3 regions of the Halomonas sp. C10-5 genome follow, and region 2 is predicted to be linked to each of the others. Evidence: predicted binding sites of a transcription regulator. Region 2 holds the regulator's gene; each other region holds the start of a gene.
What was found. Region 2 encodes PhoB, which activates phosphate uptake and scavenging genes when phosphate is short. Its sites were predicted from a motif close to TGTCATANNNNTGTCANA; they were not measured.
Positions count from the first base shown of each region.

Region 1 (4,101 bases), 380 kb from region 2:
GCGGCTGGATGGCGTGCTGACCGGCTGAACGCGATACGGCCGCCCGAGGGCGGCCGTATCGGAGGCATTAAAGCCCCGGCGCGGGCTCAGTAGAGCATGGCGAACAGCTTGCGGCGGTAGCTGACCGTGAGCGGGTGGTCGGCGCCCAGGGCATCGAAAACCCGCAGCAGGGCCTTGCGTGCAGCGTCATCGCCAAAGGCACGGTCGGCTTTCATCAATGCCAGGAGCCCCTCGAGACCCGGCTCATAGTCGCCATCGGCGACCCGGCGCAGGGCACGCAGGTACTGCGCCTCGCTGTCGTCGCGCTCACCCAGGGCGGCCAGCTCCTCGGCGGAGGGGGCTTCCTCGCCGAACTCGATGCTGGCGCGCACGCCGCGGGCCGGAGCAGCATCGCGCTCCTCTGGCGGCAGGTTGTCGAGCACGCTGCGAGCTTCCTCGGCGCGGCCTTCGACTACCAGGGTACGGGCCAGCTCCACCTGGTAGGGCGTGTGGTCCGGGTATTGCTGGCTGAGTTCCTGATAGATGGCACGGGCAGTGGCGGCATCCCCGGCGGTCAGTGCCTCGGCGGCCTGGTCCTCGGGGCTCGCCGGGGCGTCTTCCGGGGCGGGGAAGTAACGGCCCAGCCACTCGCGGATCTCTTTCTCGGGCAGCGCGCCCTGGAAGTGGTCGACCAGGCCGCCCTGGCTGACCAGCTTGACGTCGGGCACCGATCGCACGCCCAGCTGGGAAGCGATCTCCTGGTTCTCGTCGATGTTGAGCTTGGCCAGGAGGAAGGCGCCCTGGTATTCGCGGGCCAGCTTTTCCAGTACCGGCATCAGGTTCTTGCAAGGGCCGCACCAGGGGGCCCAGCAGTCGAGCAGCACCGGCAACTGCATGGAGAGTTCCAGCACCTGCTGGATGTTGCTGGCGTCGACGTCGATGATGACCTCGGGGGCCCCACCCGCCTCGGCCTGGGCAGGTTGCGACTGAGCCTCATGCGGGGCACTGGTGTCGGCAGTGAGCGGTTCACCGGTACGCGGATCGACGATGGACATGGTTGGGCTTCCCGAAAACGAATGGATTTACCTTCGAGATGCGGGTGAAGGCGGGCAGATTCAAGGGGGAGAGGCTCGTGCAGTGCGGATCGCGGGTCCTTAGGCGAGCGGGCATGAAAAAAGCCGACTTCCGGAGGAATCGACTTTACTTAGCTATTTGTTAGCGGGGACCGCTGGTTCTGAAACGTGAGGGAACCGATGGCCTTCGGAGTGTGAGCAAGAAAAAAGCCGACTCCCGGAGGAATCGGCTTTCTTCGATATTTGGTAGCGGGGACCGGATTTGAACCGATGACCTTCGGGTTATGAGCCCGACGAGCTACCAGACTGCTCCACCCCGCATCAACGTGTTGCGTATTCTACACGGGATTCACCTTTAGTCAACCTTTGCTCTCAAACGCTCGTCCCTCATGCCCTCCTTGCGCCATACTGATCCTGGTTTGTCATCAAGGTGACAACTTGACCAAGAACAATGCGATGTTCGGCCGGCTGGGCCGGAGCGCAGTGTCATCATCATCAGGGAGGTACACATGGCCAATCAATCACGCGTCGCTTGGGTAACCGGTGGTACTGGCGGCATCGGTAGTGCGATCTGCCGTTCACTGGCCGCCGAGGGCTACAAGGTAGTAGCCGGTTATCATAACCCTGAGAAGGCCAAGGCCTGGCTCGAGGAGCAGAAGGCCGCCGGCTTCGACAATATCGACATTGCCGGGGTCGACCTGGTTGATTACGACGCCTGTGTGAAGGGCGTCAAGGAGATCGAGGAGAAGCACGGGCCGATCGCCGTGCTGGTCAACTGTGCCGGTATCACCCGTGATGGCACCATGAAGAAGATGAGCCCCGAGCAGTGGCACGAGGTCATCGACACCAACCTGAACAGTGTCTTCAACACCTGCCGCAGCGTGATCGAGAGCATGCTCGAGCAGCAGTACGGCCGGATCATCAACATCTCCTCGATCAACGGCCGCAAGGGCCAGTTCGGGCAGGTGAACTACGCAGCCGCCAAGGCGGGCATGCACGGCCTGACCATGTCCCTGGCCCAGGAGACTGCCACCAAGGGCATTACCGTCAACACCGTGTCGCCGGGCTATATCGCCACCGACATGATCATGAACATTCCCGAGAAGGTGCGCGAGTCGATCCGTGAAACCATCCCGGTGAAGCGTTACGGCAAGCCCGAGGAGATCGGTCGCCTGGTGGCCTATCTGGCCGACGAGGAGTCCGGCTTCATCACCGGTGCCAACATCGATATCAACGGCGGCCAGTTCATGGGCTGATCCCGGTTGTCGCCTCGCCGTTCGGCGGAGCAACACGACGCAGGAGCGCGGGGAGGAACCTCGCGCTCCTGCGTCGTTTCGGGGCTCGGATGCCGGGCTTCAGGGGGGTGGAAGGCGCGACAGCCGCTCCAGCAGATGGTCCAGCTCGCCCACCTCGCGTTCCCACAGCTCGGGCGGTACCGGGCCGATGGCCAGCAGCTCAACCAGCACGCCGCGCACCTCCTTGGCTCGGGAGCGCTCGCGTCCCAGATTGTCGTTGAGGCGTTCGACCTGTATCGCCAGGCGCAGTGGGTCGTCGCGGTGGCTGACGCTACCCTCGGCCAGCAGCGAGAGGTGTACCCGGACGCGAGCGAGGCGCTCTTCGACGGTGTCGGTCGCGGCGCCCTCCTGCCGGGCGGCGTTGCGCCTGAAGTGGGCGCTGCGCAGGTCTTCAGAGAGCGCCGGACTCTCCGCGAGCGGCACCTCGCGCGGCTCGTTGCCGGCCAGGCTCTCGGCGTCCGCCGCCAAGTGAGCCTCGAGCAGGGGGCGCACTGCCTGCCAGGTGTCCACCTGGTCGGCCACCGCCAGCCGCTCGAGGCGCTCGCGCCGGGCGCGCACGATGCCGGACCAGCGTCGGCGCATGCCTTCGCTGCGGCGTCCGCCGGGAAGCGGCTCCAGCGCGGCGGCCTCGTCGATGGCCCGGGCCAGCACCTCGGCGTCTTCCGGTCGGGTGGGCTGCCAGCCATCCATGCGGTCGACAAGCGCCTGCATGGTGTCAAGGCGCTCCCTGTCGCGGCGCACGCGGTCATCCCGAGCCGCCTCGCGGCTGGCGAAGATGGTGTCACACAGGCCACGGAACTCGCGCCATAGCGCCTGCTCCTCACCCTTGGGGGCTCGGCCCAGTTCTCGCCAGCGACGCTGCAGCGTCTTGGCCTGCTCGGCACGCCTGGTCGCCGGCATCTCCTCTGCCGACAGCTGGCGTGCCTCCTCGACCAGCTCGCGCTTGGCCTCGGCGATGTCCCGGGCGCGCTGATCGATCAGTGCCTGGAGCCGGTGGCGGATGGCGCCGAAGCGGCGTCCGATGGCCTCCGCCTGGTCGCGGGGCACCGGCGACGCCCGGCGCCACTGGTCCCGGGCGCGATCGCGGATCTCGCGCAGGGCGTCCGGGTCGGCTTGCTGTGCGGGATGGTCGAGGAGTGTCTCGAGCTGTTCGCATAGGGCGATACGCGTCGCCAGGTTGTTGTCGCGCTCGGCGTCCAGGCGTGCCCGCCAGCCCGCCAGGCGCTCGTGGATGCGATCCGAGGCGGCGCGGAAGCGGGCCGACTGTTCGCGGTTGGCGGCGGCGTCGCCCAGTGACTTCCACTCCTTGACCAGCTGACGGTGGCGGCGATCCAGGGCGGCCTCCACGCTGGCCTCGTCGTCGGCCAGGGCCTCGATGCCGGCAACCAGCTGCTCGCGCTTGGGGCCGGCCACGAACCCCCGCCAGTCGCGCAGCTCGGCCAGTCGGGCGCCAAGGCGCTTGAAGCGTGCCTCCAGTGGGCGGAACCGGGCGCCATCGACTCGCTCGGCGAGTTGGCGCAGGCGCTGGTAAAGGCGGCTGGCGGGCTTGAAGGCGCCGCGCTCCAGCAGGCGCTCGAGCTCATCGAGCTGCTCCTCGAACTGCTCCGCCGATACCGCGTCAGTTGCCGGGGTGGTGGCGGGGCGGTGCTCGAGTCGCTGGCGGGCCCTGTCCAGCAGTGGCGTGGGGGCCAGGTCGTCGGGCCAGTCGATCGCCGTGAGCAACCCCTTGAGGCGCTCCTCGTCGTCATCCTCGA
Region 1 is NZ_CP175665.1:3,015,564-3,019,664, reverse strand. It holds gene ACJ7IV_RS14070 (MalY/PatB family protein) at 1-28, shown strand, start outside; gene ACJ7IV_RS14065 (tetratricopeptide repeat protein) at 87-1,034, opposite strand; tRNA gene ACJ7IV_RS14060 (tRNA-Met) at 1,297-1,373, opposite strand; gene phbB (acetoacetyl-CoA reductase) at 1,562-2,308, shown strand; gene ACJ7IV_RS14050 (DUF349 domain-containing protein) at 2,408-4,101, opposite strand, start outside.
Region 1: phbB (acetoacetyl-CoA reductase) is a predicted target of PhoB. The motif match lies at 1,473-1,490, and genes of this name have one in related genera.

Region 2 (4,101 bases):
CATGATCAGCGAGCATGTGCGGCGCATGGTGCGTGACGCCCTGACCTCCTTTGCCCGCTTCGACACCGAGCTGGCGCTCAAGCTGGTCCACGAGGATGAGCAGGTCGACAACGAGTACCAGAGCGCCATGCGTTCGCTGATGACCTTCATGATGGAGGATGCGCGCTCGATCTCGCCGGTGCTCAGCCTGATGTGGATCCTGCGTGCCCTGGAGCGTATCGGTGACCACGCCAACAACCTGGCCGAGTACGTGGTCTACCTGGTCAAGGGCATGGACATCCGCCACACCGACCCCGAGGACCTCGACGCCGAGGCGATCTCGCGCAGGGATTGACCTCGGGCGGCGATTCATCGTCAATAGCGCAGGCCATCGCCACAGGGTGATGGCCTGCTTTCATTGGTCGTCGCTCTCGCAAGGAACTGCAATGCTTGATGCCTTCACGGCCCTGGCCCGTGGCACCCGTCTGGTCTACGGGGCCGGCCTGCGCCGCTACGTGTTTGCTCCCATCGTCGTGAACCTGCTGGTCTATGTCGCCATGCTGTGGTTCGTTCTGGCCAACTTCGGCAGCTGGCTGGATCACTGGATAGCCATGGTGCCCGGCTGGCTCGCCTGGCTGGAGTGGCTGATCTGGCCGCTGTTCGTGCTCAGCCTGGTGCTGGCGGTGTTCTTCACCTTCACCCTGGTGACCCATATCATCGCCGCGCCCTTCTACGGCTTCCTGGCCGAGAAGGTGGAGATCGCCGCCACCGGCAGGGCGCCCCTCGACGACCGTGGCCTGGCCAAGACCGCGGTGGATGCGCTGGGCCGCGAGATGGTCAAGCTCGCCTACATCCTGCCGCGCATGGCGGCGCTGTTCGTGATCAGCTGGATCCCGGTGGTCAACCTGGCAGCACCGCTGCTGTGGGCACTGTTCTCGGCCTGGATGATGGCGATCACCTACCTCGATTACCCCATGGACAACAACAAGGTGAGCTTCGCCGACATGCGGCGCCGCCTGAAGTCCCGCTGGTGGCCGACGCTGAGCTACGGTGGCGGCGTCACCCTGATTACCTGGCTGCCACTGGCCAACCTCTTCCTGCTGCCCGGGGCGGTGGCTGCTGGGGTGCTGATGTGGGATGGCCACTATCGCGACCTGCCGGCGCGCCGCGGCTGAGGCGTCAGCCGGCGTGGGTGCCGGTTGCCAGCCGGGTGGCGGGGAAGACGCAGCGGAAGGTGGCCCCCTGGTGGGGCAGGGAATCGATCTCCAGGCGGGCATCATGGCGCAGCAGCACATGCTTGACGATGGCCAGGCCTAGGCCGGTACCGCCGGTGGCCGCGCTGCGCCCCTTGTCGACCCGGTAGAAGCGCTCGGTAAGGCGCGGGATATGCACCGGATCGATGCCCTCGCCGTCGTCGATCACCTCCAGGCAGGCGCCGTGGTCGGGGCCTGGGCGCCAGCTCAGGGTGACATGGCTGCCTTCGGGGGTATAGCGCACGGCGTTGAAGGCCAGGTTGGAGAGGGCGCTGCGGACCTCCTGCTCGCTGCCCGTCAGGGCCCGTGGCTCCTTGAGCTCCACCGTGATGACATGGCGCCCGCCGGAGAGCGCCTCGGCGTCGCGTCTGACGCTCTCCAGCAGTGCGGCCATGTCCAGTGGTACATGGTCGGCGCCGCCGCGGTCGATCTCTAGCCGCGACAGCAGCAGCAGGTCCTGGACCAGGTTCTGCATGCGCGTGGTCTGCTCCTGCATGCTGGCGAGGCCGCGCCCCAGGCGGGGGGGTAGCAGCTCGGCCTGGTCGGCATAGGTCTCCAGGTAGCCGGCGAGCACCGTGAGCGGCGTGCGCAGCTCATGGGAGACGTTGGCCACGAAGTCGCGGCGCATCTCCTCCAGGCGGTGCAGGCGGGTGATGTCGCGGGCCATCAGCAGGCGCTCGTCGTCGCCGTAGAGGGTGATCTGGAATTGCAGGATCATGCGCTCGTCGATGGGCGAGGGCAGGGTCAGGGGTTCGCGGTAGTCGCGACGGTGGAAGTAGTCGACGAAGCGTGGGTCGCGCAGCAGGTTGGTGATGTGGTGACCGCGATCCAGCGCCGCCTTCAGACCGAGCATCTGTTCCGCGGCGCTGTTCCACCACTCCATGTCACCATGGCGGTCGAGCATCACCACGCTGTCGCGCATCGCCTCGGAAGATTCCTGGATACGCCGCAGGGTGCTGAGCAGCCGCCCCTGGGTGATGCGCTGGCCCTTCTGATAGCGGTAGAGGCGGTCCATCAGGTCGCCCCACAGCCCCGCGGCCGAGGGCGGCTCAGCCTGGGTATCATGGGTCAGCCAACGGTAGAGGCTGCGCAACTGATAGAGGTGGTAGCCGAGACACAGCGCGAGACCCAGGGCCAGGCCGACTCCCGGTGCGCCCAGCGGCCAGCCGGTCAACAGGCCCACTCCCGCCAGCAGGAGCAGGCGCCACAGCTCGCGCTTCCAGAGCCTCACATCAGGCCTTGGCAGAGAACCGGTAGCCGGTGCCGCGCACCGTCTGTACCAGATGCTGGTGGCGTTCGCCCAGCGCCTTGCGCAGGCGGCGGATATGCACGTCGACGGTACGCTCCTCGACGTAGACGTTACCGCCCCACACCTGGTCCAGCAGCTGGCTGCGGGTGTAGGCGCGCTCCTGGTGGGTCATGAAGAACTGCAGCAGGCGGTACTCGGTGGGGCCCATCTCCAGCCCCTGGCCGTCGGCGCTGACCCGGTGGCTGACCGGGTCGAGCAGCAGTCCCTCCACCTCCACCGGATCCTCGACGCCGCGCGGTGTGGCGCGGCGCAGCACGGCCTTGAGGCGCGCCACCAGCTCGCGGGGCGAGAAGGGCTTGGTGATGTAGTCATCGGCGCCGGACTCGAGCCCTTGGATCTTGTTGTCCTCCTCGCCCTTGGCGGTGAGCATGATGATCGGCAGCTCGGCAGTGGTCTCCTCGCGCTTGAGGCGCCTCGCCAGCTCGATGCCGCTGGTGCCGGGCATCATCCAGTCGAGCAGCAGCAGGTCGGGCTGGTGGTCCACCACCATGGCGTGGGCGGTCTGGGCGTTGTCCGCCTCGAGCACACGATAGTCGGCCATTTCCAGCGCCATCGCGATCATCTCGCGGATCGGCGCCTCATCATCGACGATCAGTACGGTCTTGGCGGTCATCCTGAAGCCTCGAGTCAATGACGGGTCGATGTCGATTGCACCACGCCATTATGACACTGGAGTGACAGCGCTGCCCTACTGGATGCCCGGCCACAGGCTTAGGGCGATGCCGGCGAACACCAGCAGCCCCGACCAGTAGTTGTTGAGAAAGGCCCGGAAGCAGGGCTCCCGCTCGCGCTCGCGGATCAGCCAGTGCTGCCAGGCGAAGGTGGCGGCCATGGCCGCCAGGCCCAGCCAGAAGAAGCCGCCCAGGTCGAGCCGTGCCCCGGCCCAGGCCAGCAGCGCCAGCGTCACCAGCTGCAGCAGGCCGATCATGAAGCGGTCGGCCCCGCCGAACAGTACCGCGGTGGACTTGATGCCGATCTTCAGGTCGTCGTCGCGGTCGACCATGGCGTACTGGGTGTCGTAGGCCACGGTCCATACCACATTGGCGGCGAACAGCAGCCACGCCTCGAAGGGCACCTGGCCGAGCACCGCACCGAAGGCCATGGGGATCGCCCAGGAGAAGGCGGCGCCCAGGAAGAGCTGGGGCAGGTGGGTGTAGCGCTTCATGAAGGGGTAGATGAAGGCCAGGACCAGGCCGCCGATCGACAGCAGGAACGTGAACAGGTTGGTGAACAGCACCACCACGAAGGCCGCGAGCACCAGCAGCAGGAACAGCGCCTGGGCCTCACCCTCGCTGATGCGGCCGGTGGCCAGGGGGCGATCCAGGGTACGCTTGACGTGGCCGTCGAAGTGGCGGTCGGCGTAGTCGTTGACCACGCAGCCGGCGGCACGCATCAGGTAGACGCCGGCGACGAAGATCAGCAGCAGGTGGCGCTCCGGCAGGCCCTCGGCGGCTACCCACAGTGCCCACAGGGTGGGCCACATCAGCAGCCAGGTACCGATGGGGCGGTCGAGGCGCATCAGACGCAGGAAGTCGGGTACCCGGGCTAGGCCCGTGGGGC
Region 2 is NZ_CP175665.1:3,399,426-3,403,526, reverse strand. It holds gene phoU (phosphate signaling complex protein PhoU) at 1-334, shown strand, start outside; gene cysZ (sulfate transporter CysZ) at 426-1,154, shown strand; gene phoR (phosphate regulon sensor histidine kinase PhoR) at 1,159-2,463, opposite strand; gene phoB (phosphate regulon transcriptional regulator PhoB) at 2,465-3,154, opposite strand; gene ubiA (4-hydroxybenzoate octaprenyltransferase) at 3,230-4,101, opposite strand, start outside.

Region 3 (4,101 bases), 140 kb from region 2:
CAGCCTATCAATCACAGATCTTCCGGAGTGCTTTCCAGTCAGTGCCGTCGGGCCAGATGATGGCTGCCCGTGCGATGGGCATGTCAAAAATCAAAGCAATACGCCATATCATTTTTCCGCAGGCAGCTCGACATGCCATTGGACCATGGACGAACGAGTTCTCCTCTGAGATAAAGGAAACGTCCCTTGCCTATGTCATCGGTGTTGTCGAGCTGACTCGACAAGCTCACTACATTATTACCAGCACGCAAGGTAATGTGTTGACAGTATTTGCTGTGGTGGCCCTCATGTACTTTGTCCTGAATCGTACAGGGAATAGCTTGCTTTACGCCTTTGAACGCAAGCTGGCCGTGCCGGGCTTCGAAAAATAATCCGATAGGACCGTTAATAATGGCCGATAATCTTATCCTCGACGTGCAAGATGTGAAAAAGTCCTATGATGGTCTTGAAGTATTGAAAGGTATCGGGTTCGGGTTGCAAAAGGGAGAAACCAAGGTGCTGATTGGTCCCTCCGGTTCAGGGAAAAGCACCTTGCTACGATGTATCAATTATCTCACCGTTCCAGACGCCGGGCGCATCTACCTCAATGGTGAAGAAGTACTAGATAAAAACATAGATAACATGCGCGCCCGCATGGGCTTTGTCTTTCAAGACTTCAATCTGTTCACGCATTTGACAGTGCTAGACAATGTACGAATCTGCCAGATTAAGGTGAGTGGTGTCGACAAGGATACCGCGACTCAACGAGCACTTCGTGAGCTTGAGAGGGTTGGGCTTGGTGATAAGGCGGCTGCCTATCCAGCTGAACTTTCCGGTGGCCAGCAGCAGCGGGTTTCTATTGCCCGAGCTCTGGCTATGGATCCCGACGTTCTCCTCTTCGATGAGCCGACCTCTGCTCTGGATCCCGAGCTGACCGGGGAGGTGGTCAGGGTCATGCAACAGCTCGCTGCCGAGGGAATGACCATGGTCGTGGTGACGCATGAGATGAGCTTTGCGCGCCAGGCTGCTGACGAGATCATCTTTATGGAGAAGGGGCACATCGTCGAACAGGGCACGCCCGATGTTCTCTTCAATTCTGCTGCCAATGAGCGCACCAAGGCGTTTCTCAATGTCATCGCGGAGCATGGGTGATCCATGAGAGAGTTTATCGAGTTTGGTATCGAGTGGTTGCCTGAGCTTCTCAAGGGGGTCCCGGTGACCTTGGCGCTATGGGTGATAGCCATTACCTTGGGTTTCTTTCTGGGGCTGGTGCTTTGTTGGGCCAGGGTCTATGGAAACCGGCTCTTCTACTGGCTTAGTACTTGCTATGTGGAACTGTTTCGTGGCACGCCTATGTTGGTGCAGATGTTTTTCATTTACTTGGGCTTGCCGCATGTCGGAATTGTCTTTGATGCTTTCACTGCGGCGGTGATCGCAATCACCTTGAATAGTGCCGCCTATCAGGCGGAATACTTCCGCGGCTCGGTACTCTCCGTTCCCAAAGGGCAGCTAGTAGCCGCGCGGGCATGTGGCATGACCCAATGGCAAGCAATTCGCCATATCATGCTCCCTCAGGCATTGAGACGTGTAATTCCGCAATGGTCGAATGAGGCAATCATCGAGCTGAAGTTTACTTCAATCGCCTATACTATCGGTGTTGTGGAAATTACCTCCATTGCCTCGGATGTCGGCTCGCGCACATTAGATTTCTTCCTGGTTTTCCTGTGGGCGGGAATTATTTACCTTGTTCTAACCTCAACCGTCGCGAGTCTGCTTGGCCTTCTTGAACGGCGTACCTACGTTCCTGGTGTGACAAATATCTAGTTTTCAATAGAAGTTTATTTCAGCCAGTGCTTGGTGATAAATTAGCGGCCACTTCGGTCCTTTAAAACTGAAAAACCCGGACCAGCTGGCAATGCCAGTTAGGTTCGGGTTTTTTTATTCTTTATCAAAAGTCAGTGCCCAAATTTCCACATAATCTTGGTTATGATGAATTTAGCTGGAGCTCGGCTCGGGGTCTGGCCTACTGCTCAAGATTCTACTTTACGACCTCCCATCTACCAGATGGCGAGTGATTCAGTGCCACCTGCTCTTGAATACTGTCTTCCGTGACACTTTGCCGTCATTGTAATTACGGTTCCATGACCCTCCTTCTCTAACTCATTGATTCTTCCAAGCTGCTCTTCTTTTCTTAGTGAGTCTCCCCCCGTCGACGGTGACGCACTGTCACGAGATCATCATTGTCTAGACAACTGCCGTTAACCTGACACCGCGACACTGATGCCATTCCCAAGAGGAGAGGCGTCATGTCGATTCACAGCATCCTGGTCGATCGGGTCAGCAAGACCTTCGGCCAGCACCCGGTTCTTCGCGAGGTCGGCTTTTCCGTATCTCCCGGCGAAATGGTTGCCCTGGTGGGCCCGTCGGGCTCCGGCAAGTCCACCTTGATGCGCCACATGGCCGGGCTCACCCGCGCCAACCGTGATAGCCACAGCCGCATCGAGGTACTCGGTCGCGACATCCAGAGCGCTGGCCGCCTCACTCGCCGCACCCGCGCCGAGCGCTGCCGTACCGGTTACATCTTCCAGCAGTTCAACCTCGTCGGCCGTCTGAGCGTGCTTACCAATGTGCTGATCGGCCGTCTGGGCAGCATGCCGCGTGGCCGCTCCTTGCTGGGTCGCTTCACCGCCGAGGAAACCGATCAGGCTCTGCGGGCACTGGCCCGCGTCGGCATCGATTCCCTGGCCCATCAGCGCGCCAATACCCTTTCCGGCGGCCAGATGCAGCGTGTGGCCATCGCCCGCGTCCTCATGCAGGACGCGGACATCATCCTCGCCGATGAGCCCATTGCCTCACTGGACCCGCGTAGCTCCCGTGAAGTGATGGAGATCCTGGCCCGTATCAACGCCGAGGACGGTCGCACTGTGCTGGTCACCCTGCATCAGGTGGAAGTGGCTCGCCGCTTCTGCCCGCGAACCATCGCGCTGAAGGAGGGCCGCCTCTACTTCGACGGTCCCACCAGCGACCTTACCGATGCTCGCCTCGAGGCGCTTTATGCCAATGCCGGCCTGGATGAGCTGCGTGCCAAGCCGGCTCCCCAAGACATCGGCAATGCCATCGGTGCTTTGGGGTAACACCCAGTCCACCCACTTGACGCTAACTCGACATCCCAAGGAGACCTGTCCATGTCCCGCTTCCCGTTTCGTCGTTTCGCACTGCCGCTGGTCGCCGGCGCCAGCCTGTTCGCCAGCCAGCTGACCCTGGCCGCCGAGACTCTCAACTTCGGCATCATCTCCACCGAGTCCAGCCAGAACCAGGCTGATCAGTGGCAACCCTTCCTGGATGACATGTCCCGCGAACTTGGCCGTGAGATTAAGCCCTTCTTCGCCACCGACTACGCCGCCGTTATCCAGGCCATGCGCTTCGACAAGGTCGACCTGGCCTGGTACGGCAATAAGTCTGCCATGGAAGCCGTGGACCGCGCCGGCGGCGAGATCTTCGCCCAGACCGTGGCTGCCGATGGCTCGCCGGGTTACTGGAGCCTGCTGATCACTCACCGCGACAGTGACGTGGAAAGTGTAGAGGACATGCTGAGCCGTGCTGACGAGCTGATCTTCGGCAATGGCGACCCCAACTCCACCTCCGGTTATCTGGTGCCGAGCTACTACGTCTTCGCGAAGAACGGCGTCGATGCCTCCACCGCCTTCAAGCGCACCATGAATTCCAGCCATGAGACCAACGCGCTGTCCGTGGCCAATCAGCAGGTCGATGTGGCCACCTTCAACACCGAAGGTATGGAGCGTCTAGAAATCACTAACCCTGAGAAGGCCGAGCAGCTCAAGGTGATCTGGAAGTCGCCGCTGATCCCTTCCGATCCACTGGTCTGGCGTACGAACCTTCCGGAAGAGCTGAAGGCGGAGCTCCGTGAGTTCTTCTACGCCTACGGCGAGACCGAGGCTCAGCGCGAGATCCTAGAGCCGCTGCAGTGGGCACGCTTCGATGAATCCAATAACGACCAGCTGCTGCCGATTCGCCAGTTGGAGTTATTCAAGGAGCGCGCTCAGGTCGCAAATGACGACAGCCTCTCCACCGAGGCGCGCGAAGCCCAGCTGGCCGAGCTGG
Region 3 is NZ_CP175665.1:3,255,598-3,259,698, reverse strand. It holds gene ACJ7IV_RS15295 (amino acid ABC transporter permease) at 1-371, shown strand, start outside; gene ACJ7IV_RS15290 (amino acid ABC transporter ATP-binding protein) at 391-1,131, shown strand; gene ACJ7IV_RS15285 (amino acid ABC transporter permease) at 1,135-1,803, shown strand; gene phnC (phosphonate ABC transporter ATP-binding protein) at 2,286-3,113, shown strand; gene phnD (phosphonate ABC transporter substrate-binding protein) at 3,165-4,101, shown strand, end outside.
Region 3: phnC (phosphonate ABC transporter ATP-binding protein) is a predicted target of PhoB. The motif match lies at 2,109-2,126, and genes of this name have one in related genera.